Regions from separate parts of the Sutcliffiella sp. NC1 genome, predicted to be linked through region 2. Evidence: riboswitches for the same ligand, from Rfam matches in the RefSeq annotation. Region 2 holds a riboswitch; each other region holds the start of a gene.
The links. Region 2 has a riboswitch for S-adenosylmethionine ahead of O1A01_RS24740 (LLM class flavin-dependent oxidoreductase). Riboswitches for the same ligand answer to the same signal wherever they lie in the genome.

Region 1: linked by a shared signal. The riboswitch ahead of O1A01_RS09525 (SDR family NAD(P)-dependent oxidoreductase) and the one ahead of O1A01_RS24740 (LLM class flavin-dependent oxidoreductase) in region 2 are both predicted to bind S-adenosylmethionine.
Region 3: linked by a shared signal. The riboswitch ahead of O1A01_RS12365 (O-acetylhomoserine aminocarboxypropyltransferase/cysteine synthase family protein) and the one ahead of O1A01_RS24740 (LLM class flavin-dependent oxidoreductase) in region 2 are both predicted to bind S-adenosylmethionine.
Region 4: linked by a shared signal. The riboswitch ahead of mtnW (2,3-diketo-5-methylthiopentyl-1-phosphate enolase) and the one ahead of O1A01_RS24740 (LLM class flavin-dependent oxidoreductase) in region 2 are both predicted to bind S-adenosylmethionine.

Annotation. Positions count from the first base shown of each region.
Region 1 covers NZ_CP115153.1:1,868,869-1,874,977, reverse strand. The annotation lists gene O1A01_RS09530 (Na+/H+ antiporter NhaC family protein) at 1-1,079, opposite strand, end outside; gene O1A01_RS09525 (SDR family NAD(P)-dependent oxidoreductase) at 1,162-1,983, opposite strand; SAM riboswitch class I at 2,072-2,181, opposite strand; gene O1A01_RS09520 (DUF4652 domain-containing protein) at 2,406-2,918, opposite strand; gene O1A01_RS09515 (coiled-coil domain-containing protein) at 3,316-6,109, opposite strand, start outside.
Region 2 covers NZ_CP115153.1:4,811,999-4,818,107, forward strand. The annotation lists gene O1A01_RS24730 (DUF1002 domain-containing protein) at 1-400, shown strand, start outside; gene O1A01_RS24735 (ATP-grasp domain-containing protein) at 519-1,457, opposite strand; gene O1A01_RS24740 (LLM class flavin-dependent oxidoreductase) at 1,472-2,503, opposite strand; SAM riboswitch class I at 2,563-2,661, opposite strand; gene O1A01_RS24745 (hypothetical protein) at 2,904-3,377, opposite strand; gene O1A01_RS24750 (PRK06851 family protein) at 3,644-4,738, opposite strand; gene O1A01_RS24755 (DNA topoisomerase III) at 4,836-6,109, opposite strand, start outside.
Region 3 covers NZ_CP115153.1:2,370,269-2,376,377, forward strand. The annotation lists gene O1A01_RS12340 (response regulator transcription factor) at 1-254, shown strand, start outside; gene O1A01_RS12345 (YckD family protein) at 314-646, opposite strand; gene O1A01_RS12350 (ATP synthase beta subunit C-terminal domain-containing protein) at 875-1,921, shown strand; gene O1A01_RS12355 (hypothetical protein) at 1,976-2,167, opposite strand; gene O1A01_RS12360 (hypothetical protein) at 2,393-3,340, shown strand; SAM riboswitch class I at 3,453-3,558, shown strand; SAM riboswitch class I at 3,680-3,785, shown strand; gene O1A01_RS12365 (O-acetylhomoserine aminocarboxypropyltransferase/cysteine synthase family protein) at 3,906-5,234, shown strand; gene metX (homoserine O-acetyltransferase MetX) at 5,218-6,109, shown strand, end outside.
Region 4 covers NZ_CP115153.1:2,253,982-2,260,090, reverse strand. The annotation lists gene O1A01_RS11770 (1,2-dihydroxy-3-keto-5-methylthiopentene dioxygenase) at 1-430, opposite strand, end outside; gene O1A01_RS11765 (methylthioribulose 1-phosphate dehydratase) at 473-1,120, opposite strand; gene O1A01_RS11760 (2-hydroxy-3-keto-5-methylthiopentenyl-1-phosphate phosphatase) at 1,117-1,788, opposite strand; gene mtnW (2,3-diketo-5-methylthiopentyl-1-phosphate enolase) at 1,790-3,019, opposite strand; SAM riboswitch class I at 3,130-3,235, opposite strand; gene O1A01_RS11750 (pyridoxal phosphate-dependent aminotransferase) at 3,323-4,498, opposite strand; gene O1A01_RS11745 (carbon-nitrogen family hydrolase) at 4,675-5,460, shown strand; gene cspD (cold-shock protein CspD) at 5,766-5,963, opposite strand.

The DNA of each region.
Region 1 (6,109 bases), 2.0 Mb from region 2:
TCCGCAATGTTTTTCGCAAGCGGTCCTGTAATCATAATGGATATTGTATTATTCGTTGTTGCCACATCTGTAATACCTACTAAACTAGCGATCCCAAACTCTGCACCTTTTTTGGTTTTAATTTTACTAGTAACAAAATGAAGGAGATAATCAATTCCACCATTATGTTTAATAATACCAACCACACCACCAATTAAAAGGGCTACAATCGCTAAGTCTTCCATACTAATAAGCCCATTTCCAACCGATTGTAGATACCCGAAGAAATCGAATGCACCTGTCGAGAGCCCAATAATTCCAGCAAACACGATACCACCTAGTAATACGATAATAACATTCAGACCTGCGATTGCTGCACCAAGAACTGCTAAATACGGAAGCACCTTTACAATTTCATATGTATACTCCCCATCAATGTTAGCACTATTACCCGAAGTAAGAATGAATAGAATAATGGCTGTAATGATTGCACCAGGTAATACAATGAAAAAGTTTACTTTGAACTTATCACTCATTTTTGTTTTCTGGGTTCTAACAGCAGCAATCGTTGTATCAGAAATCATTGATAGGTTATCGCCAAACATCGCCCCACCAACAACTGTTGCCATTGCGAGTGCCATTGAGATATCGGTTTGCTCTGCAATCCCAATTCCAATTGGTGCTAACGCCACTACCGTTCCCATAGACGTTCCCATAGAAATCGAAATAAAGCACCCAATTATAAATAATCCTACTAGTAGAAAATTCTGTGGTAAAAAGGAGAGACCTAAATTAACAGTGGATGCAACTGCACCCATTTCTCTTGCTACTCCTGCAAAAGCACCAGCTAAAATAAAGATAATACACATTAAAATAATGTTGGAGTCGCCTGCACCTTTACAAAAGATCTCGATTTTTTTAGCAAAGCTTTCCTTACGATTCATAACTAATGCGATAACTGCAGCAACAAGTATTGCAACATTCAATGGCAATACGGAAAAGTCCTTTGCAAATACACCTACTCCAATAAAAAGGAGTACAAAAACAAATAATGGTAAAAGGGCATACAAGCTACCCTTATTAACGTTTTCCTCTGACATAATGATTTCATCCTCTCATTTTTCGCTACGATAAAATTAAATTTAATTCAAGTGTAAAAATTCTTTTATCTAGAGAGCTTTCTTAAGACATTGTCATACCCCCAGTGACATTCACACCTTGCCCCGTCATATAATCCGAAAACCTTGAAGTCAGGAAGATCACGACATTTGCCACATCTTCGGGTTTTGCAGTTCGGCCAAGTGGTACTTGAGAAATATCCTCCATTTCAATTGCGTGTGCATTCAAACCTCTTAATTGTCCACCGATGACTCGTTCACTTCGCTTCATGTCTGTTTCGACAATGCCCGGACAAACGGCATTCACATTAATTGCATGCTTTGCTAATTCAAGTGCCATCACCTTTGTAAAGCCCATTACAGCATGTTTGGATGCAACATAGCTTCCCATTAATCTGTACCCATTTTTACCAGCCTGAGAAGCGATGTTGATGATTTTTCCGCCTTGACCTTGTTTGATGAGATACTGAGCAACAGCCTGGCTCCAAAGGTAGACACTTTTTGCATTCACATCAAGCACCCGATCCCAGTCCTCTTCCTTTATGTCTACAACATAATCCATCGAGGAAATCCCTGCGTTGTTGACTAGAATATCTAGTCTACCAAAGTGTTTTACAGTTTGATCAACGTATCCATTAACTATTGAACTTTCTGTAATATCTGCTTGAAAATACAATATTTTTTCATGTAGAGATTCAGGGGACGGGGCCAAATCGATTACAGCCACTTGTGCACCACATTCAAGTAATGCATTAACGATTGCTTTACCAATTCCCCTTGCTCCACCAGTCACAATCGCTACTTTTCCTGTCAAATCCATCACATACATTAAAATCCCCCACTTCTTTTTACCAACTAGTTCAATCATTTTAAGCAGATTGAACACGGAAAATTCTCCCGTTAAATGTTTCCCTAATTACACAAAAATGCCTCTCTAGATAGAGAGGCATTCATCATTAATAGTAGCTACGCCTCTCTTATCTTTCAAAACAAACGTTTTGCAGGATTTAGCACCTTTTCATGTGTCAACATGAACGGTTGCCGGGTTTCATCGGGCCAGTCCCTCCACCACTCTTGATAAGAGAATATACAAATATATTAAACTTAATTTTATTGTTCCTAGTTTAAATTATCATCCCTATAAATGTCAATTAAAAAATTCGCGGAACTCTTGTGGTCCATATGAAAGCCATTTGGGACATGGGGACAGGAAAGTCATCCACACATTTTTTGACATAACGGTTACCAAATGTGTGCACGATATTATTATCCCCTCGTTCCATCGGATTACAAAACTAACATTATTACTCATTTCATTAAAATTTCGTCGATTAGTAATACTTCTTCATATTCCTTAAAAGTTGAAAAATTATCATCCGTATATCTAATACCTCTTAAGATAAGTAATTTTCCCTTTACAAGTAATTTTGTAATTTGTATTCTACTAGAAAAATGGGTAATCTGAGTTAATTGCTGCTTTTCAATATCATAAATAAACACATTGCCCCCAATTCCAACAGTCCCGTCCCCATAACCTTTAATAAGTGCAATCGTCTTTTTATTAAGCCAAACAGCATATTTAGGAATGTTTCCATCTTTATCAGGAGAAATAACTTCTTTAATGTATCCACTTTCCATATCATACATATAAAGACTTCCTGATCTCTCCCATTCTAAAGGCGAAATATAAATTGCTTTCTTTTTGTCAGGAGATACTTCGGGTTTAGAAGGAAAGTCTTCTGTAATGATAGTACTCTCTCCACTTGGGTTAATTTGTATTAACTTCTCATTGACTTCATCATACATAAGTTGGTACATCATTCTTCACTCCCATTAGGTAGTAAACCACGAATTAAAATACTTTTGGTCTCTGGAATGTGATAAATTATCTCTTCAATTACTGAAAGAGGAAACAAGATTATTTTAAAAGGTTAACTTTTTTCTATACTATTTAGGAAATCTAATTGATTTGGTGTAGGATTAAGTGGTATTACTAATACCCAAAAATCCGGTTGATGCTGAGCCGCTGTTGATATTTCATTATATAATACGGTACTACTAGGCATTCTTTTCCATTTTTTACATTGAAATATCCATTTTCTATCATAACCTAGATTAAAAGGTAATTCCTCATATCTAGTGGCTGTAATATCTCGTCCTCTTCTCTATTTATTGCAATTTCTACTGTAACATAATAAATTTCTTTTAAATTAGAAGTCTACTCAAACAAACTCATCTGTTCCACTTCCCCTAATCGTTCCATTGCTACCGGTTCGTGGTCTTGGAAGTAAGCATGATGGAGCCATTTTTCTTTCGTCATGACTTTTTTTGATGAATCTGTAGATGCTCTCAATCTGCAACTATATATAATTGGGAAGTAGTCTTGAAGGAATTTACCCTCTGCATGTGCTGTTAGAGCGATAATTTGAAATCCTAATTGCTCTGCGATGAAGAAAACCGGACTCAAGACGTGGTCACTGGATGCTTTACCGAATGGGTTATCTAAAATGACTGCTCGGTGCCGCTTCATGTTCGATTGGATATGCTGTCTCTTTTCTGCTACATAATTTAAAATTCCAAGGAACAAAGTCATATTTTTACTCCATTTTTCTCCACCTGACCATACATTACTTTGCTCCCAAGAGTATGAGCGTGTCGTCACTTTATTGTCATTCGTTACTTTGCGACAACTAACCTTCATCACTTCATTATTCATAACGATTTGGAGTAATTGCTTGGACTGTAGCCACATTTCAATATCTTTTCGAATTTTTGCTGCGTCCTCTTCCCCTTGATCATTATAAAAACGATCTGACTCTAGCTGCTGAAGTATCCACTCAATATAGTCTAGGATTCTTGTTTTTCCAATTTCCTCGTCCCATTCAGGTATATTAAAGTTAAAAATCTGCTTCCAATCATTAACTATTTTCACTTTCGTTTTTTTCGGAATTTGCTTAAGCTCTTCTGTAAGTGTAAGCAAATGTGTATGAATTTGTGTGACGAACAATTGCATATCTTCATCACTTTGGCGAATATGTTCATTTGCATAAACTGTTACTCTTTCTATCCGTTGCAGCATATTTCTTTTGAATTCAAGAATATCATCATATGATTGTTTCACTTCAATACCTGTTAAAGCCATTTGACGGAGTTTTACATCTGAGATTTCTGTATTACAAAACTCTCTAAATTTACGTTTTGCTCGTGCAACTGTTTCTTTCTCATTTTCCACTGCTGCCTTGCCTAATCTCAATTGATCTGTTATTGCCTTTATGAATTTTTTTCGGCTATAGGTGAAGTCGTTCAATTCTTCGTCGTTTAATCGAACTGCTTCGACGTCAGGTGCATTAAAATGGTGTCCTTCTATAAAAAGATCCAGACTATACTTTGCTTCTTGTAATTCTTTTACTTGCTTTTCCATTCTAGCTTTCTCTTGATCGAGGAAAGATTTTCGTTCCTTTAAATGTTGTTGTTCCTGCAATAATTTACTTTGTAGCTTTTCTACGCCTTCTGCAAATTCCACTATCTCGTAGGAAGGGTAGTCTTTTTTAAATTGAAGTAGCCTATTACTCAATAGCCCAAGTTGCTTATCTTTTTCCGATGCTTTTTCCTGAACTTTACGATTGGCGTTTTCAAGCTCTACCTTCAAAGCTTCTATTTTCCCGAAAAGAATACTCATCCTTTGCTTACCGTCCCCAGGAAATAGCATGTCTTCATCTAAATTTTGCTGTTCTTTTAGTAAATCATTGATTTGGTCATTGTTGGACTGGAGAAATTCGAGCACACCTTCTCTTTTTGCAATCCACTCCCCTTTAGTTCGATTAATTTTTTCTAGAGAAAACTTTAAATCTTGGATTTTATCTAAAAGAACTTGCTTACTTTTACCTGTAAAAATCGGGGTGAAAGATTGAACAGATGGATATGCCTCTTCTCTTTTTAATAAAATTAACTCATTTCCCAATTGATTCTTTCGATCTTGAAGCTCTCTTTTTTGATTCTCGAAATCTTCGATGAGCCTCATACAATTCGTCAAATCTTTCTGTAAATGTTGAAGATTTTTTTCTGCAAGCTGCTTACGCTCGCTGTCTTCTTCAAGCTCGCGTTCATAATGTAAATAATCCATCGCTTTGGAAATTTTTTCCCCAAGCCCTTGTTTTTCATCCCGATAATTGTTGATAGTTGTTTGGAAAACAGTAATAGCAGATTGGTGCTCCGCAATAGTTGTTCTAACTTTTTGTATCATAATTGCTAGTTCTTGAAGAAGGTTTGATAGCTTGTTTTTTTCTTCTTCTAACGTAAAGATTTTCTTATACGGATTTACTTCTAGAAATTTTGTTAATTCATGTAGGCATTCTTCCCAAACTTTTATCTCTTGTTCTTTTAACTCTCTAATAGCGGTTGTTTCGAATGCACTTTTCTTTATTTCCTTTTTCCAATTAGTAAATGTGCTAAGTTCAATATTTTCTCCCCAATGGCTAGGAGAAACCCAATAGTTAGCAGACTCCTCCTGAACTTCAACTGCTTCTTCCGTAGTTATGACAACAATAGGGAACTGCAATTGATCGGATATGCTCCTTATTTTTCCTATTAAAGCTTCCTTCGATTTGTTTGTCGTTACTAAAGTAAGTGGCCATAATGGATATTGTTTATACTTTTCTCTATCCTTTTCGTTCATTGATTGTACGTATTCAACACCAGTGACAACATAATCAAATTGATTTTTCCAGCTTTGAACTTTTTCTTCTAAAAAAGCATCCCCGAAAAATTGATCTTGTCTATCATAATCATCCACATAACGGTAAGCGATTCGCTCGCGGTATAATAGTTGATCTCGTTCCTTTTTTCGCTTTGTTATTTCATCCTCTAACCTTGTCCTAATTGCTTCCTCTTGTAAATGAATTTTTTCGATTGATGCCCATTGGGGACGTAGGGAACTAAGCAGCTTTATCACATGTTTTTGTTCTTCTATAAATTGATCTAGTTGATAGTTTACATTATTTTGCTTATTTTCC
Region 2 (6,109 bases):
TAAAGATCGAATGGAAGTTGCGAATGAAGAGTTAAGCATCGCAACGAAGTTAGCAGAAGAAGTAGATAAAGAAAAAGTAAGTGAGTTATTAACAGAGATTAAAAAACAAATTGCAGAACAAAATCCGGTAACTCGTGAAGAAGTAGAAAAAATTGTAGAAGACCAGTTAAGCCGTTTAAACATTGAATTAAGCCCGGAAGACCGCCAACTATTAATTGACCTGTTTGAAAAAATGCGGTCGTTGAATATTAATTTTGATAACGTGCGTAATCAATTAGAAGATATTACGAAAGATATTAAAGACCGAATTGATAGTGTTATGGGCGATAGTGGATTTTGGCAAGGTGTGAAAGACTTTTTCCGGGACCTATTCCAATCAATTGCGAATTTATTTAAGTAAGAGAACTGACTTACATTCTATCCTAGAGATATAAAAAAATTAGACCGTTTCACTGCGGTATGTTTCCGCGGGAAATATAGAAAGAGCTGTTCCGTTATGAGGAGCAGCCCTTTTCGTATTAAACTTGAACTTTTAGTTGTTTGCCAAGAAACTTTGCAAGCTCGAGCATTCCGTATTTGCCTGCTTTTTGCTCTGCATCGCTATTGTAATTTGTATTTGTGTTTATGTCATATGTGTAAATTTCTCCGTCACTATTGCGGATAAATTCAATTCCTGCAACATTGATATTGTTACTTTTTAAAACCGCTTCATACTTTTCGATAATCGGATCATGGAAGTCTTCAATAATTTGAAATTTCGGCTTCTCTTCTACTTCTTCCCCAACCGGACAAAATAAGTCCCCAATTTGACATGCATCTGCCGGGCAAAGCTCGAATCCTTCTGACGTGTCTACTTTCACGGCATATAGGAACTTTCCACCAACAAACTCACAACGAGTAATGTACGATTCTGGTGATTTTATATATTGTTGTATTAACGTAATTCCATCAACTGGCTCTTCAAATGCCGGGCTATTTACGTATGCCTCTAAACTTTCAATAGAATTAAACAGCTGTACACCAAGTCCTTTTCCCGCCCGGTTATGTTTCGTAATAAACGATTCATGCCCCAATTTTTTGGCCGCTTCTACAATTTGTTTTCTTCCAACGGCCGCAATCGTTGTTGGTGTACGAACTCCATGCTTTTCTAACTCCGAATATTGGACTACTTTACTTAATTCTAATTGTAGCGCTCTGCTTCCATTAAATACTGTCCGGCCATGATGCTCTAACCAAGTTAATACAGCGCTCGTTAATTCTGGCGCAAATCGGTGATCTCTCGTGTGAGACGACGCACTCATTCGATTATAAAAAACACCCTCTGGTGGCACTTCATTTAAAGGGACAGTCCCCTCATCTAAATGCCACTCTTCATATGGTAATTGGAGCTCTTCCAATCTTTTCGTTAAATGTACAGTCCATTCTTTATTTTCGTGAATGATATAGATCTTCTCCATCGTAAAATTCCTCCTTAACCTTTGTTGACTAACGGTATAACTTGTTGTGCAAATCGTTCCATCTCTTCTAGTTGAGGAGAAAATTGCAGTAATAATAAGTCTACCCCAGCTGCCTCGTATGCTTTTATTTTTTCCGCAATTTGCTCAGGTGTGCCTATTAAATTTGGTCTTAATCCTCTATTGGAAACAGAATAATCCTGTAACTTCACTTGCTGTTCAAGCTGTGATTTGCCCGTAAAATCTTTATACCCTGCGTATGCACTCGATTCTTTCACATTCGTAATTCTATTTAATTCTGCTTGTGCTTCTTCTTCTGTATCTCGGCATATGACATATGCTGCCATTCCAAACGATTGTAAAGGCTCTTTCTTTAACGCTTCTCTTCTAGCCTTCATATCTTCTATTTTAACTTGCACTTCTTCAACCGTTCCGCCGTGCATGACATAAGCATCACAATTTGAAGAGATTACTTGTTTCCCTTTCTCACTTTCCCCACCTGCATAAAGAATAGGGTTCGGACGTTGGACTGGCTTTGGAAACAGTTTTGTATTAGAGAGTTCATAAAATTTTCCTTTATAACTAAAAGAATCTTCTGTCCAAAGACCTTTTAAAACATCTAAAAATTCTTGCGTACGATCATAACGATCATCATGTTCCGTAAATACTCCGCCATACTGCTTCGCTTCTTCTTCCCACCAAGCTGAAACGACGTTAAGTGTAAAACGGCCATTGCTAATGTGATCAATATTAGCAGCCATTTTTGCCGCGACTGCTGGATTATGAAAGCCAGGACGGATAGCGGTCATAATTTCTATTTTCTCCGTTACTGAAGCTAATGCTGCTGCAGTAGACCAAGCTTCTAAACTATCACTTTCAGGACCTTTTATATCATTTAAATACAATTCTGCGATTAATGTTGTATCATATCCCCATTTTTCTGCCTTTTGTATTACTTCTTTTGCATAATTAAATGTAGGCGGCATTTTTTCATCTTCAACATTTCGTAGCCAACCGCCAAAAATAGGTAACCAAAAACCAAATTTCATCTCTTTTCCCCCTATAAAAAAAGCTTCTTCGATAAGAAGAAGGCAGCAGTTAGCTTTTCTCCTTATCTTCCAAGGTATATACCTTGCTGGATTTAGCACCTTTTTATAAAGGTTGCCGGGTTTCAAAGGGCCAGTCCCTCCACCACTCTTGATAAAGAATTTTATTCAATTTATGGTAATCCTACCACAAAACTTGGTGTTTAGTAAACTAAAAAGGTAAAGTATTTGCAATAATCTTTTATTAGAATAGTATTACAAGAACAAAACCAGAGGCGGCTCACTGGCCCGACAAGCATTTGTCAGGAGTTACACTCAATCTTTCTTATGTTAATGTTATGTTTTCCATAACCACTTAATATAAAAAAAGAGCGCTACTTCACAGTAACACTCTTCTAATTATTTATTGAACTTCTTTTTCAAAATTCGGCTCTAATAATCCTGCCTCTATATATGGAGTAGCAATTTGCTTGTGGAATGCAGCTAGTTTTTCTTCTGCATTTTCACCATCTACACGCTCTTCAAAATATTGCGCAAAAAGTTCTATCGCTTCTTCCACATCTGTACGGTATTGTTCCGTTAGCTCCGTTGAAACTTCCATTGCACGAAGCTCGTTTGCAATTTTGTTCGCTGCAGCTTTTGCTTCTTCTTCGCCTTCACCTGTTTGCTCGTAATTAGTAATTGCGCTCAAATGAGGACGTACCATTTCGATTAACTCCATTTGTATGTTCATTAAAACTTTTTGGTCTTGTTTTTCATCATGTTCAGGAGCTGCTAATTGCTCTTGTGCTCCCTCGCTAGCGTTATTGCTGTTTGCTCCACATGCTGTTAAAAATGATAATGTAACGAAAATAAGTAAGATTGTCCACTTTTTCATTATGACGTCTCCCTTTGCTGTTAATATACGTGTGTAGTGTACACTTTTTTCTAGTTTTCGTATATATAAAACGTCATATACGTAATTTTTAAAATTTATATATTTTTGAAATAATAAATAGAGGTTGAGACATAACTATTTTCATCATAGTAAAAGAACAAGAAATATACTGGGAAAAACTCGCTCCGGAAATATACTTCGCTAATTCTGCGATAGTTCGTTTTTTATTATGACTAATTTAGTTTTGTCTCAGCCTCTTCATTACATTAATGCTTCACTAGTTTTTCCATTTGTTCATGTATCCATTCTGTTTTCTCATCTATCACTTTATAATCCATCGCATTTACATAAATTGCTTCTAGCTTCAAATGCCATTCCTTCGCTTCTGCTAAATGCGATATTGCTTCTTTCATTTTTTCACTATATTGTTTACTCACTTTTTCTATTTCTTTCTCGTATCTTTCATCCGTACCTTCACGAATCGTTAAATCGTACATATCTAAAATTTCATCCCCGTCGCGACTTGGGAAATATTCATGTGGAGCTGTACTATCAAAAATTGCAAATCCTAGTTCTCTGACGACAACCATATCTAAACTATGAGGGTCAAAGCCACAATGATATACTTCAACGTCATAACCTGTTTTTTCGCAATGTTTAACTAGCTTTTTTAATAGAGTAGATTTTCCAGACCCTGGACGACCTTTTATAAAATAACGCTTTTTTAATCCTTCCGTTATATTTGGAACGAAGTCTACCGCACCGACCGGAGTTGCTGCACCGAGAAATCGGTGTTTAACGTCCGCTTGTTTTGTTAACGTATTTCCATCAAAAAGCTTTTCAATTAGCTCATCGGCTAATTTATTTGCTCGTTCGAAACTCATATTATGAATAAAATAACGTTCCCACTCATCATGGATTTTAAGCGCTTTGTTAAACGTTGCATACGCCGTCTCAAACGCTTGCTTTTTTTGATGGGCAAGTTCTAAAATTTCAATTTTACGGTGAGCTAGTTTTTTCGAATCCCATGCTTCTCCTAAATTTATATATTCCTCAATTGCACCTGGAGCTGTCGGTTCAATAACGTGAGGTGCCGTTCCGTCCACAATACCGACACCGATGCTTCGAATAATTAGCCCGTCGACAGACCCTGTATCAGACGAACAATGTAAATATTCTATATCAAACCCGGCCTCGTTCCAACGTTGACCTAATTTTTTTATCATTGTTGACTTCCCAATTCCCGGACCACCTTTTAAAATGAATACACGGTCCAAACCTTCTAAATTTGATTCATATAAACTGTAAAATCCTCTTGCTGTATTTCCACCGGCATAGTAATTTAATATGTTTCCTGCCAAAAAAAACACCCCTTACGAATGTTAGGTTTTTTAACTACTACTTTCTTCTCCTAACATATGCGAAGGGGCTAAAATAGGTGAATACCTAGATTTTTCCTTATTTATCTAACTTCAGTTTTTTCAATGCATCTGCTAATGCTGTATTTAATGGCTCTTCTTTATTATTTTGTTTCATATATTTATGAACATCACGCTTCGTTGCTTTTTGGTTATTACTGTTTTTACGCTTTTGTTGGAACGTCGAAAGCTTCTCACGGTGCCCACAAACGCAAGCGAAAATTTGCCCTTCTCCTTCACCACGAAGCTCTAGTTTTTTGCGACATTTAGGACAACGCGCGTTTGTTAATCGTGCAACATTCTTTTTATGCCCGCATTCACGATCTTGACAGACGAGCATTTTTCCGCGCTTGCCGTTGACTTCCAATAAAAGTTTACCGCAATCTGGACATTTCGTTCCGGTTACGTTGTCATGTTTAAATTTCTGTGTGCTGTTTTTCACTTCATGAACAATTTCTTTCGCATAATCGCGCATGTCATTAATAAACGCTTTTTGAGGCAATTTCCCTTTCGCAATGCTGGAAAGCTTTTGTTCCCACTCGGCAGTTAGTGCTGGTGTTTTTAGCTCTTTAGGAACTAAATCTAGTAACTGCTTCCCTTTAGACGTAATATGAATTTCTTGCCCTTTTTTCTCAATAAGAAAACTATTAAATAGTTTTTCGATAATATCCGCTCTTGTCGCAACAGTACCAATTCCACCTGTTTCGCCTAACGTTTTCTTCACGTCTTGACTAGCCTCATCCATAAATTTCGCTGGGTTTTCCATCGCAGCAAGCAATGTTCCTTCATTAAATCGACTTGGCGGTTTCGTTTCACCACTCGTTTTATTAACCTTTTGAATCGTTAACGTATCACCCTCGTTCATGGAAGGTAGTAATTGATCTTTCACATCTGATGCTTCGGAGTCTTCATCTACTACATTTCCGAATACATCTTTCCAACCGTTTGAAAGCACTATTTTACCTTTAGCTGTGAAGGAATGATTAGCAACCTCTGCCTCCAATGTCGTTTGTTCGTACTCAAATGGAGGTAGGAGTACTGCTAAAAATCGTTTGACAACAAGGTCGTATATTTTTCGTTCTTTATCAGACAGTTTTGCTAAAAATACTGTTTCCTCTGTCGGGATAATCGCATGGTGGTCCGATACTTTTTCATCATTAACAAACGATTTGTTCGTACGGATTGGATTTTTTAAAATTCTTTGGGCGATTGGTGTGTATGGTTTTACACTAACTGCTTCAACACGTTCTTTTAATGTCTCAACAATATCAGAAGAAAGATAGCGGGAATCTGTTCTAGGATATGTTAACACTT
Region 3 (6,109 bases), 2.4 Mb from region 2:
CAGAAGTTGCTGGAAAGATGATGAAGCGTATGCGACAAAAAACGAAACAGCTTCCCCATGAAGAATTAACAAATCGTGAAATGGAAATTTTACTTCTTATTGCCCAAGGAAAAACAAATCAAGAAATTGCAGATGAATTGTTTATTGCACTTAAAACGGTTAAGGTGCATGTTAGTAATATTTTAGCTAAGTTAGATGTCCAAGATCGTACACAAGCAGTCATATATGCGTTTAAACACTCGCTCGTTCAATAAGTAAAACACTTGAGAAAAGGATCTCAAGTGTTTTTTTATTTTAAAAAATGTAATTAATATTATTCATTGTGCTTTTTATGCTTTTTATACTTATCCCATTGAGGAATAAATTCATTTTCCTCCATTTTTTTATAACGCTTTTCCATTTTTGCTATTATTTTATCCCCTTTATCAGGTGGTATTATACCGTACTCAACGTACTTGTTAATGATGTTTTTCTTCTCTATTAACACATTTTTATGTAGTGCCCCGAGCTCCTCTTTCTGAGAATCTGTTAATTTTACATCTTTGTTTATCCAGCCTTCTCCGTTGAAATGAGCTTGAACATTAGAGAGTGGAGCAAAACTAACGACAAGTACGACAAAACTTAATAAAAATATAAATTTTCTCATTAGTTTCTTCCTTTCCTTTTTTATTATTATGTCTGATATATGTGAAAATATGTAAAATAATTAACTCATGTGTTTTATGAGTAAATATAAAACTATAAAATAATTACTTTAAGAGGTAATTTTTATTACGTTTACGCATATAATGTGTTGACTTTAGATAGTAAAATAAATTACTATTTAAAGTAACAACAAGACTTTTCTTAAAATTAAAAAAGGAGTGGAGAAAAGATGGAAAATTTAAAACTTAATGTCCCATTATTAAGAAAGAGGGTTCCCAATTTAACAAGTGCTGCCCGAGCAGTAGGCTTGCGACCAGCTACCGTTTCTAATTTATGTACAGGAAAAATTCCAGTTGGAAGAGCAGAAGTTAGAACAATTGTTGCGTTAGCATCTTTAGCGAAATGTAGTTTAGACGAACTAATAATTAGAGAAGATTCTATCGAAATGTTGGAAACGGGTATTAAAGTTGTGGATTTATTTGCTCCTATAGTGAAAGGAGGAACGGTCGGATTAGTAGCTCGTCCAGGAATGGGCCAACTAGTTGTTCTTGCAGAGTTGTTTCATAATCTTAAACAGAATGGATATCGTACAATACTTCAAAAACCAGAAGGCATTTATCCAGAGCTCCAAGATTTGTATCCATTAGTAGATATACTATCAAATTCAATTAATGAAACGCATGAAGTAATAGTAAATAGTTCAAATAGTAACAATCATATTCTTTTTGCTACCGATAGAGAGCATGTACTAACTGGAGAGACATTCGAGTTACAAGAGAGATTAGAGCAAGAAGGAATTTCAAACGTTACGACAATTCTTCTGGATCTAAAAGGAGAAGTAATGGATGAAGAAATGCCATATGGTCCGTTAGAAACTGTTTGGCACTTTGATGCGGACTTAGCTGCAAGATTTAAATTCCCTGCCGTAAATCCAATTTATTCTACTTCGTCTATATTAGAAGGAGCATATATTGATCAAAATCACTTATCAGTTCAACAACGTGCAAAAAAATTATTACGTCGTTATCGTGAATTACGTGCGCTAGTTCAAGTAAGAGGAAATCAAGCAATCCCGATTTCAGAGAAAGAAACGTACGAAAGAGGGGAAAAACTTGAAGCATATTTAACGCAACCTTTTTTCGTAGCGGAAGAGCATACGAAAGTAAAAGGACAATCGGTTTCTTTACAAGAAGTTATACAAGATGTTCAAACAATCATAAGTGGCGGTGCAGATGGGCGTAGAGTAGAAGATGTTACTTTTGTAGGTAGGCTTTAATATTCATAGTTTAGCGATGTAACGACAAAAAAAAGAGACACAATTTGAATTCAATCAAACTTGTGTATCTTTTCTTTCGTCGTTATTTGTTTGCACATCTTTATTGAGCTTCATAATTTCAAGTTCCAATTTTTTATGTTCAAGCTCTAATTCTTTTTCTTTTAATTCATAACTTTTTTTCTTATCATAACCATAATATAGTAGTGATAGTGCCACTATAATTGTTGATGCAATATAAATATCCATCCACCCACACCCTTTCAAGTGCAATTTCTTTTATATTTTAACATACTAAGGCCATTTGAATGGTTAAGAAGTAGTTGCCAAGCCTTTTTAAAGATTACTTAATATACGGTATATTAGGTAAAAAAGTTTCAACTATTATTAGTTTGCTTTTTATATTAAAAAAAATGAAACCTTTTCCACCCTAAAACGTTTGAATATTATGACATAAGGAAAGGGGGAAACACAATGTTAAAAAGGATATTGATTGTTTTCCTATTTACGATTATTTGTTTTACTATTTCAATCGTTTGGTGGAGTACTCAATCAAATGTTTCAAGTGGAATATATCCTTTAAATAGTGGTGGCTCTATCGTGTTAACAGTGGAAGAGAACATACCAATTGCGTCATTTTCACTACCTGTTGTGTGGGTAAAAGCTCATCCATGGCAAAAAACGCCTACTATTGATAAATTAATTTTTAGAGATGACAAAGGTAATGTTTTCTCAAAAATGGAAGGGGAATACATTTTACAAGTGGATGAGGATTTACCGTGGTATAAAAGGAACATTCACTCAGAAGTAGAAATGATGATAAACGGTGAATCTAAAGTTACAATTGGGGAAAGGACAATGACCTCGATAAAGGATAGTTTTGATGAAAACTACATGCTGAATTCATTACAATTACAGGTTAACGGGATGGAAGAAACTTTCTCAATGGATAAAACGTACCAATTTACGTTAATAGGTAATGAAGATCAAGTTAGTCATAATAGATGGGTTATGAATGGCCTACTAGGTTTTAATGGAACAGGTTATATATTTAGATTAGATGGCCCAAAGGGAGACGTATTAGAACGCATACTGTTTTGGCTACCAGGTATGACAGAAAATGATATAAATAATATGATGTACACATTTGATGATGATTTTGAATTATACTCGAATGAACTTGATGAATTTAATGGTGAACCTCTTAATTTACCATTAACATTGACGGAAAGAGAAATGCTCCTATATATTCCATTATCCTCCAAAAATATTGATGAGCTAAAAGGGAAAATAGTATATATACAACCATTCTTCCAGTTTAGTAATCAAGATGGAGATCAATATTACTCTGGAGGTATGGGTTCTATAGGTGAATTCTACCCTAAAATCGGCGGAATAAACTTAATATTACCAGAAGAATGAACATACTAATCATAGATTAAAAGTATGTTTTTAAAAAAGATTACAAAAACTATTGACAGAAAATATTTAAAATTGTTATTATTTTATTTAACAACATAATAATAAATGAAACTTCTTATTAAGAGTGGTGGAGGGAACAGACCCGAAGAAGCCCGGCAACCTTCAAACGATTTGAAAGGTGCTAAATTCTGCAAACATTATTGTTTGAAAGATAAGGAGAGGACTGCATATTAATCCTTTCTAATCTTTTAGAAAGGATTTTTAATTTTTGGAGGTGGCGACAACTAGGAATATATTATTGTACGACATCATAACGTAAAATATTTACAACTTTATAAACTCTTATCAAGAGTGACCGAGGGGTCAGGCCCGATGACGTCCAGCAACCTTCAAAAACTTGAAAGGTGCTAAATCCTGCAGACACTTTTTGTCTGGAAGATAAGAGGAGGGAAAATGAACCTCTTCTTATGAAGAGGTTTTTATTTTTGTAGATATTGTAGGCTAGTCAATAGATATTCAAGAAAAAAAGTAAACTTAAAAAATATTAATTTTGGAGGAATGTAACATGTCAAATAATCAAGAGTATAAGTTAGAAACAGTTTTATTACACGGTGGTCAACAAGTAGATCCTACAACAGGTTCACGAGCAGTTCCGATTTATCAAACAACTTCATATGTATTTGAGAGTACAGAACAAGCACAAAACTTATTCGGACTTAAAGAGTTCGGAAACATTTATAGTAGAATTACGAATCCAACAGTTGATGTTTTTGAACAAAGAATAGCGCTATTAGAAGGTGGGGTTGCGGCAGTTGCGTTAAGCTCTGGGATGGCTGCTATTACCTTTTCCATATTAAACATAGCTCAAGCTGGTGATGAAATAATTGCTGCTGAAAACCTGTACGGTGGAACATATAATTTATTCGCAAACACACTACCGAAATATGGAATCAAGGTACATTTTGTAGATACAACAAACCCAGAAAAAGTTAGAGAAGCAATTACCCCTAACACAAAAGCTGTTTTTGCAGAAACAATCGGCAATCCAAGTTTAAACGTGTTGAAAATTGAAGAGATTGCAAACGTTGCGCATGAAAACAATGTTCCATTAATTGTTGATAATACGTTTGCACCGTATGTATGTCAACCGCTTAAATGGGGAGCTGATATCGTTGTACATTCTGCAACAAAATGGATAGGAGGTCATGGTACAACAATCGGTGGGGTCGTTGTAGATGGTGGAACTTTTAATTGGGATCAACCGAAATACCCTGGTTTTATAGAAAAAGATGAAAGTTATCACGGTCTTCGATTTGCCGAGACGTTCGGTCCATTAGCTTATGCTGTAAAGCTACGTGTTCAACTATTAAGGGATATCGGTGCATGTTTAAGCCCACAAAGTGCTTTCCTTCTATTACAAGGGTTAGAAACATTACATTTACGTATGGAAAGGCATAATGAAAATGCGAAAGAAATAGTTGCATTTTTACAACAACATCCTGCTGTTGATTGGGTCACTTTCCCAGGTTTAGAAAACCATTCATCAAACCATTTAGCAAAGAAATATTTAAACAATACGTACGGATCAATTATTGTATTTGGAATTAAGGGTGGAAGAGAAGCAGGTAGAAAAGTCATTGATAGTGTAAAATTATGGTCTCACCTAGCGAATGTCGGGGATGCTAAATCGCTCATTATACATCCAGCTTCAACTACACATCAGCAAGTATCTTCTGAAGATTTACAGAAAACAGGAGTTACAGAAGATTTAATACGTTTATCGGTTGGCATAGAATCCGTTGAAGATTTAAAAAATGATTTAGATCAAGCCTTTTATTCAGCTACTGGATTTACTGTGAAAGGGGCAATTGCTGGAGATGCTTCAAACAAATAATTTATACGAAGTCGGAAAGGTTTGTATTGGTGACTTTGAATTGGAGAGTGGTGTCCATTTAAAAGATGTGGAAGTCGCTTATGAAAGAGTAGGGAACCTTTATGGCGATAGTATAATAGTTTGTCATGCTTTAACAGGAAACCACTTAACAGTCGGGACATCGGTGTCCCCTGGCTGGTGGAGAGATCTTATCGGACCTTCACGTTATATCGATACGAACAAATATAATGTTATTACGATGAATGTGCTCGGAGGCTGCTCGGGCTCAACTGGTCCTACTTCTATAAATCCTGAAACAGGAAAAAAATATAGGGGGGATTTTCCTACTATAACCATTCGAGATATCGTTCATAGTCACAAAAGAGCGTTAGAAAAAATAGGAGTAACAGAAGTGCTATCAATTATTGGTGGTTCATTGGGTGGCATGCAAGTTTTAGAATGGGGGATACTTTATCCCCATTTTGCAAAACATTTAATACCGATGGCAGTTACCCCTACCTTATCCGATTATGGTATTGCATTCAATACGATTGGAAGACACGCTATTCAAAATGATCCAGCTTGGAACAACGGTTTTTATGAGGAACAATCGATAAAAGGTTTAGAAGTAGCAAGAATGGTAGGGCTTGTTACGTATCGTTCGCAACGTTTATTTAACAACCGTTTCCAACGTGAAAAAAAGAACGCATCCCAATATCAAATAGATTCCTATTTGAAATATCAAGGAGAAAAATTTGTAAAACGTTTTGATGCAAATAGTTATTTGTGTTTGTTGCAAGCGATGGATTCTTTTGATATTGGATTTAAGAGACATGGGATAGAAAAAGCATTAAAAAATATCGAGAGTTCGTTAACGATGGTGGCTTTTTCGCATG
Region 4 (6,109 bases), 2.4 Mb from region 2:
GTCGTACATTTTCTGGTACTGAAATTAAATCACCTGGCTGCAATTCAACATCGAAGAAGTTTCCTTCATTATCTTGAATTACAAAAATCCCGTGACCGCTTACGATAAAACGAACTTCATCATCTGTATGATGATGTTCCTGTTGGAAATTGGTTAATAACTGATCTAAGTTTGGTGTAGAATCAGACAAAGAAATAACATCACTAGATTTATAACCTCGACGCTCTGAAATGTCAGCAATTTCTTCTCCAAATACAGCTAAAATTTCTTCTTTTTCCTCATCTGTTAGTGCATATTTTTCTTTTAAGTTAGATGGTAATTTTGTAATGTCCCATTTCTCGTAAATTACTTCATTCTTTTCTAAAAATGCTACTACTTTTTCCTCATTTTCAATTCTTTCATTAGTTGCATGTAAACGAATTTGTGCCATTATATTTCCTCCTCAATAATTTTATATATTTTTCAGTTCTAGTTAAGCAATTGGCATAACTGGATACTGTTTTTGAACATTTTGCAAAGCTAGCAATTTTAGATGGTAAGAAAACAAAAACTCCCAAGCTTCTAAATATTTTTTTGCTTCAAAAGCCGTTTCTCCCCAAACGGTGATTCCATGGTTTAATATAAGGACCGCTCCTTTGTCTCCATGAATGTATTTAGAGAACTGTTGAGAAAGGGTAGGAATATGTGCATCATTTTTTATAATTGGAATAGAAACCTCTGCATCTTCTTCCCAATAACCTAAAGCTTTAATAATTTCTTGCCCTTTAAAAGTAATTTTTCCATCTTCTTTATAAATTTCCGATATAACGTTATTATCAATCGTATGGACGTGAAATACCGCTCCTGCATTAGTTCTGTTATAAACTTCAACATGCAATTGCGTTTCAGCTGAAGGTTTTAATTTTGTTTCTTCAGCGGGTGCGCCTGTATTATCTACTAGCAAAAAATCCTCTGCTGTTCGTTTTCGCTTATCTTTTCCGCTTGCTGTTACGAAGAATGTTAGAGGGTTTGTTGAAACTTTAATAGACAAATTTCCACTTGTTCCTGGAAACCAATCTCTTTCGGCAAACTCATCCTTTACATCCGCTAGTTCATTCCACTTTTGCAAATAACGACTCATACCGTAACCTCCAGTCGTTGTAGTATGGAAATGACATCATCGAACGTTTCGAACGATTCATAAGCGAGTTTATTTTCTTCGCATTTTTCTATTAAAAAATCTCTCGCAATCACTTTATCTGCTAATTTAGCTGCTTGTAGATCAGTGATGGAGTCACCAATAACCACTTTGTATGAAGTATCGTTTGCAATTTTTCGAATGATGGAAGGTTTGCAGCAGCCGCAATCGTTATCACATTGTTCATCACAACTATGTGGCCAAGTTATAGTAATATTCTCGTTTGAAAAATCAGCTCTATTGCAATAGATATATTCCTCTTCAATCCGTCCTTTTAATAACGGCTTGACGAAAAAGTCGATTCCACCAGAAACAATATATAGTGGGATCTCTTGCTCTTTTACGTAAGCAATGAAGCGGTCGAACCCTTCGCGTATTTTCGCTTGTTGCACAATAAAGTTAGTAATCTCTTCCCTCTTACTGGATGAAAGTAAAGCAAACATTTCCCCTACTCCATCTTGTATACTAATTTGTTGAGATAACACTTGATCCTTTAATGAAACCCATTCATCAGGTGCAAATTGCTTCATCGCTGCAATAATGTTATCTGACTTCGTTACAGTTCCATCAAAATCACAAAAAATAACAGGTTGTCTTTTTAAAGTTGTCATCTTATTTTTCACCCCAAAGCTGTAATGCTTTCTGTAATTCCTCTTTTTCTGCAGCTGCCTCTCCTAACGTTTTCCCTTCCAGTACGGCGTCTACAGCTTGACGGAATGCTTTAGCACCACCAGCGGCTCCATCAGGGTGCCCATGTACTCCGCCTCCAGCATTAATAACTGACTCTTGACCAAAATCATTTATTAATAACGGCACTAAACCAGGATGAATACCAGCAGATGGGACAGGTAAGCTTGCTTTTACAAGATCCTCTTTCGTTAACTCTTTTGCAATTTTTAATGTTGCCTCTTTTTTTAGCGCTACACTTCCATAAGGAGAAGGGAAAAGGGAAAAATCTGCCCCAGCATATCGTAGTAATTTACCTAATAATAGCTCATACGAAACCCCGTAAACTGGTGAAGGTGTTAAAGCACCACTAAATGCAGGATGGGCCATTATTGGTATTTTGATATCTTTATCTTCTGCGAGACTTTGTAAACAATCTAGTCCATAGGAGAAAACGTTAAATAATAACATGTCAGCTCCAAGTTCTACCGCTCTTTTCGCCTTATCCCTTAACTCATATGTTCTACCAGTAATGTTCACCGCGTAAAGCGTACGATGCCCTGTTTGTTCGTACACATTTTGAAGTACTTCCTTACCGGCAATTATTCTATTTTCAAACGGTGTTAATTCATTTTCAAATAATATTTCATCGTCTTTTACAAAATCCACTCCGCCTAACGCTTGCTCTTTTAATTGGTCTCGTAAAAAGGCGAGATCACGCCCTAATACTCCTTTAAAAATACTCATTACAAACGGACGCTCCCACACACCTGTTTTTTCTCGAATACCTTGAATACCAAATTTCGGTCCTGGAAAACTTCTTTTTAGTTCATCACTAAACTGTAAATCAAGTAATTTAATTTCTCCATCAAGAGAAAGCTTCCCAAAAACTGTAGTGATAATGGCAGGAATGTCATTAGAAAAATTAAGTGATGGATAAGCAATTTTGATAAGTCCTTTTGTTCTCTTCTCACCGAAATATCTGTTAACCTTTTCGTCCTCTGGCAGATATTCAACATGTACTACTCGACCTTTATGTTTTTTTAACTGATCCTGGTCTACTTTTGGTAAATCTGTCCAAGAACCAACTGTTAGTCCAAGGGCAATCCCTTCTGCTTTTCTTTCTAGATTCCCCTTCGCATCATGAACTAAGTATGTAGCAATTACTTCACTCATCTATTCCACACCCTTTTGTAAAAATTACTGTGCTGTTGTACCTCTTTAAAATGAATTAAATACAAAATAAAAACCTCTTCCAATAAGAAGAGGTTAGGTATCCTAACATCCTCTTATCTCCCAGCTAAAAAAGCTGCAAGATTTAGCACCGTGCTTAAAAATAAGTCGGTTGCCGGGTTTCATCGGGCTAGTCCCTCCACCTGCTCTTGATAAGAAAACGTAATATATTCATTTTTTTACTATTACAAAAATAGAAAATCTAGTTGAGATTATGACATTGGTAATCTTTTTTGTCAACAGTGATTAAGAAAATAATTGCAATTTTTTAATTCGATCAACCGCTTCTTGTAATCTTTCTGTACTTGTTAATAGCCCTACTCTCACATAACCTTCACCGTATGATCCAAAGCCAATTCCTGGTGCAACGACAATATGAGCATTTTCTAATAAGTAATCAGAAAAGCTTTCAGAAGTATAGCCATTAGGGACTTTTAACCATGCGAAAAAGGATCCTTGTGGGGCATTAACGTCCCAACCAATTTCTTTCAATCCGTTTACGAGAACGTTACGTCTCTCCTCATACATTTCCACTAATTCATCTACACAATGTTGAGAGTCTAAAAGCGCAGTTGCAGCAGCTTCTTGTATACTACTAAAAAGGCTCACATATAGATGGTCTTGAAGTAAATTGATCGCTTCAATTACACTAGCATTCCCAACGGCAAAACCGACTCTCCACCCTGCCATATTATATGTTTTTGATAAGGTATATATTTCTACGCCAACATTTTTAGCACCAGCAGTTTGTAGAAAACTAATTGGACGATTCCCCTCAAAGCCGATAGCGCCATATGCAAAATCATGAACGACACAAATATTATTTTTATTTGCTAGCTCTAATGTTTCTTCAAAAAAAGCAGCTGTTGCCATAGCACCTGTAGGATTATTCGGATAGTTTAAAAACATTAACTTTGCATCTTTCAGCACAGATTCTGAGATATTTTGATAGTTTGGTAGAAAATTATTTTTCTCTTCAAGTGGCATTACTTCCATGTTTGCCTTTGCTAGCGCAACTCCAGACAAATAATCTGGATAGCCTGGATCAGGGACTAAAACGGTGTCACCTTCATTAAGCAAACAAACGGGCAGCTCTACTAATCCAGCTTTTCCGCCAAAAAGAACAGCTATTTCTGTTGCTGGATCTAACACTACATCGTATTCTCGTTTATAAAATGCTGCAACCGCCTCTTTTAAAAAATCATGGCCTCGAAATGGGGCATATTTATGATGTTGTGGTTTCAATACCGCATTTTGCATCGATTGTACAATATGTTGCGGTGTTGGCTGATCCGGATTTCCTTGTCCTAAGTTAATGACATCATGACCTAATGCAACTACTTTTCCGCTCTTTTCAACAAGGGATGCAAAAAATTGTTTTGGTAACGTTTGTAACAATTTTGATTGTTTAAAGTTTTTCATTTGTACACCTTCTTAAAAAAATGTTGAAATACTAGTGACAAATCATATAATGTTAAAAGCAAAATGTAAAGAGTTTTTTGAAATTTTCTGTAATGGGCTATACACAATGAATAATAAATTGTAAATTAGATGCAGGTAGCAGAAAACGACGAAGGCTAATAAAGGGGGACTTTTATATGTCATGGAAAGTAGCTTGTATTCAGTTTGATATAACGTTCGGTTCACCGCAAGAAAATGTTAAAAAAGTAGAAAAATTGATTATGGAAACTGTACAGAAATATAGCCCTAAAATTATCGTATTACCAGAGTTATGGACGACAGGGTACGATTTAACCCGGTTAGACGAAATTGGTGACAATAACGGTGACACTACTAAAAAAACACTTCAAATGTTAGCAAAAAAACATAATGTTCATATTGTCGGTGGTTCCGTTGCTAAAAATACATCTAAAGGTACATATAACACCATGTACACTGTAAACGACGAAGGCGATATTGTAGGTGAATATAGTAAGCTACATTTGTTTCAGTTAATGTATGAGCATCTATACTTACAACCAGGAAAAAATGATGGATTATTTCAACTAGATGGGGAAACTTGCGCTGGAGTTATTTGTTACGATATTCGCTTTCCTGAGTGGATTCGTACCCATACAACGGGAGGCGCAAAAGTGGTTTTCGTCGTTGCGGAATGGCCATTATCACGGCTCGAGCATTGGAGAGCTTTATTAATTGCTAGAGCTATTGAAAATCAATGCTATGTAGTTGCAGCTAACCGTGTTGGGAAGGACCCTAATAACGTATTTGCTGGCCATTCAATGATTATCGACCCATGGGGGGAAGTTTTAGCGGAAGGTTTGGAAGACGAAGCAATCGTTGTTAGTGACATTGATTTAGAAAAAGTGGAGAAGGTTCGGAAGCAAATACCGATATTCGAAGATCGGAAACCTAGTTATTATTAATACTATGTTAAAAGCATTGTAGCGTTATTGTTGCAATGCTTTTTTATTTTTATAGTATACATTTTTAAAAAACCTTTGGGGCAATTCTGAAAATAGGCTAGTAGTATGTTAGTTCGTTTCTCTTCGCGTTCAGTCATTTGATTTTCACGAGAGTATGTTGAGCGTTCCCTCCCCTTCCACTGCTTTTACTAACACGGTGGAAAAATCCTCCTGTTTATATTCTTTATGGTTCCTATTATGTTACATATTTATTAACTTAAAAAGGACTCCAAAATTGGAGTCCTTTTATTATTTGGCTAGCATTATTATTTTTGAACGTTAGCAGCTTGAGGTCCACGAGCACCTTCAACGATTTCGAAAGTAACTTCTTGACCTTCTTCTAAAGATTTGAAACCTTCGCCTTGGATAGCAGAGAAGTGAACGAATACGTCGTCTTGACCTTCAACTTCGATGAAACCGAAACCTTTTTCTGCGTTAAACCATTTTACTTTACCTTGTAACATTTTTTGTTCCTCCTTGCGGGTTAACCCACGTAAAAATTTATTACTATTCTTGCTCGTTCACAAAACACTTCCAGACGAAATTGCTATTATTTCTGACTTTCCACATTATTTTCACGAACAAAAATAATAACTTTATAATAACAGGA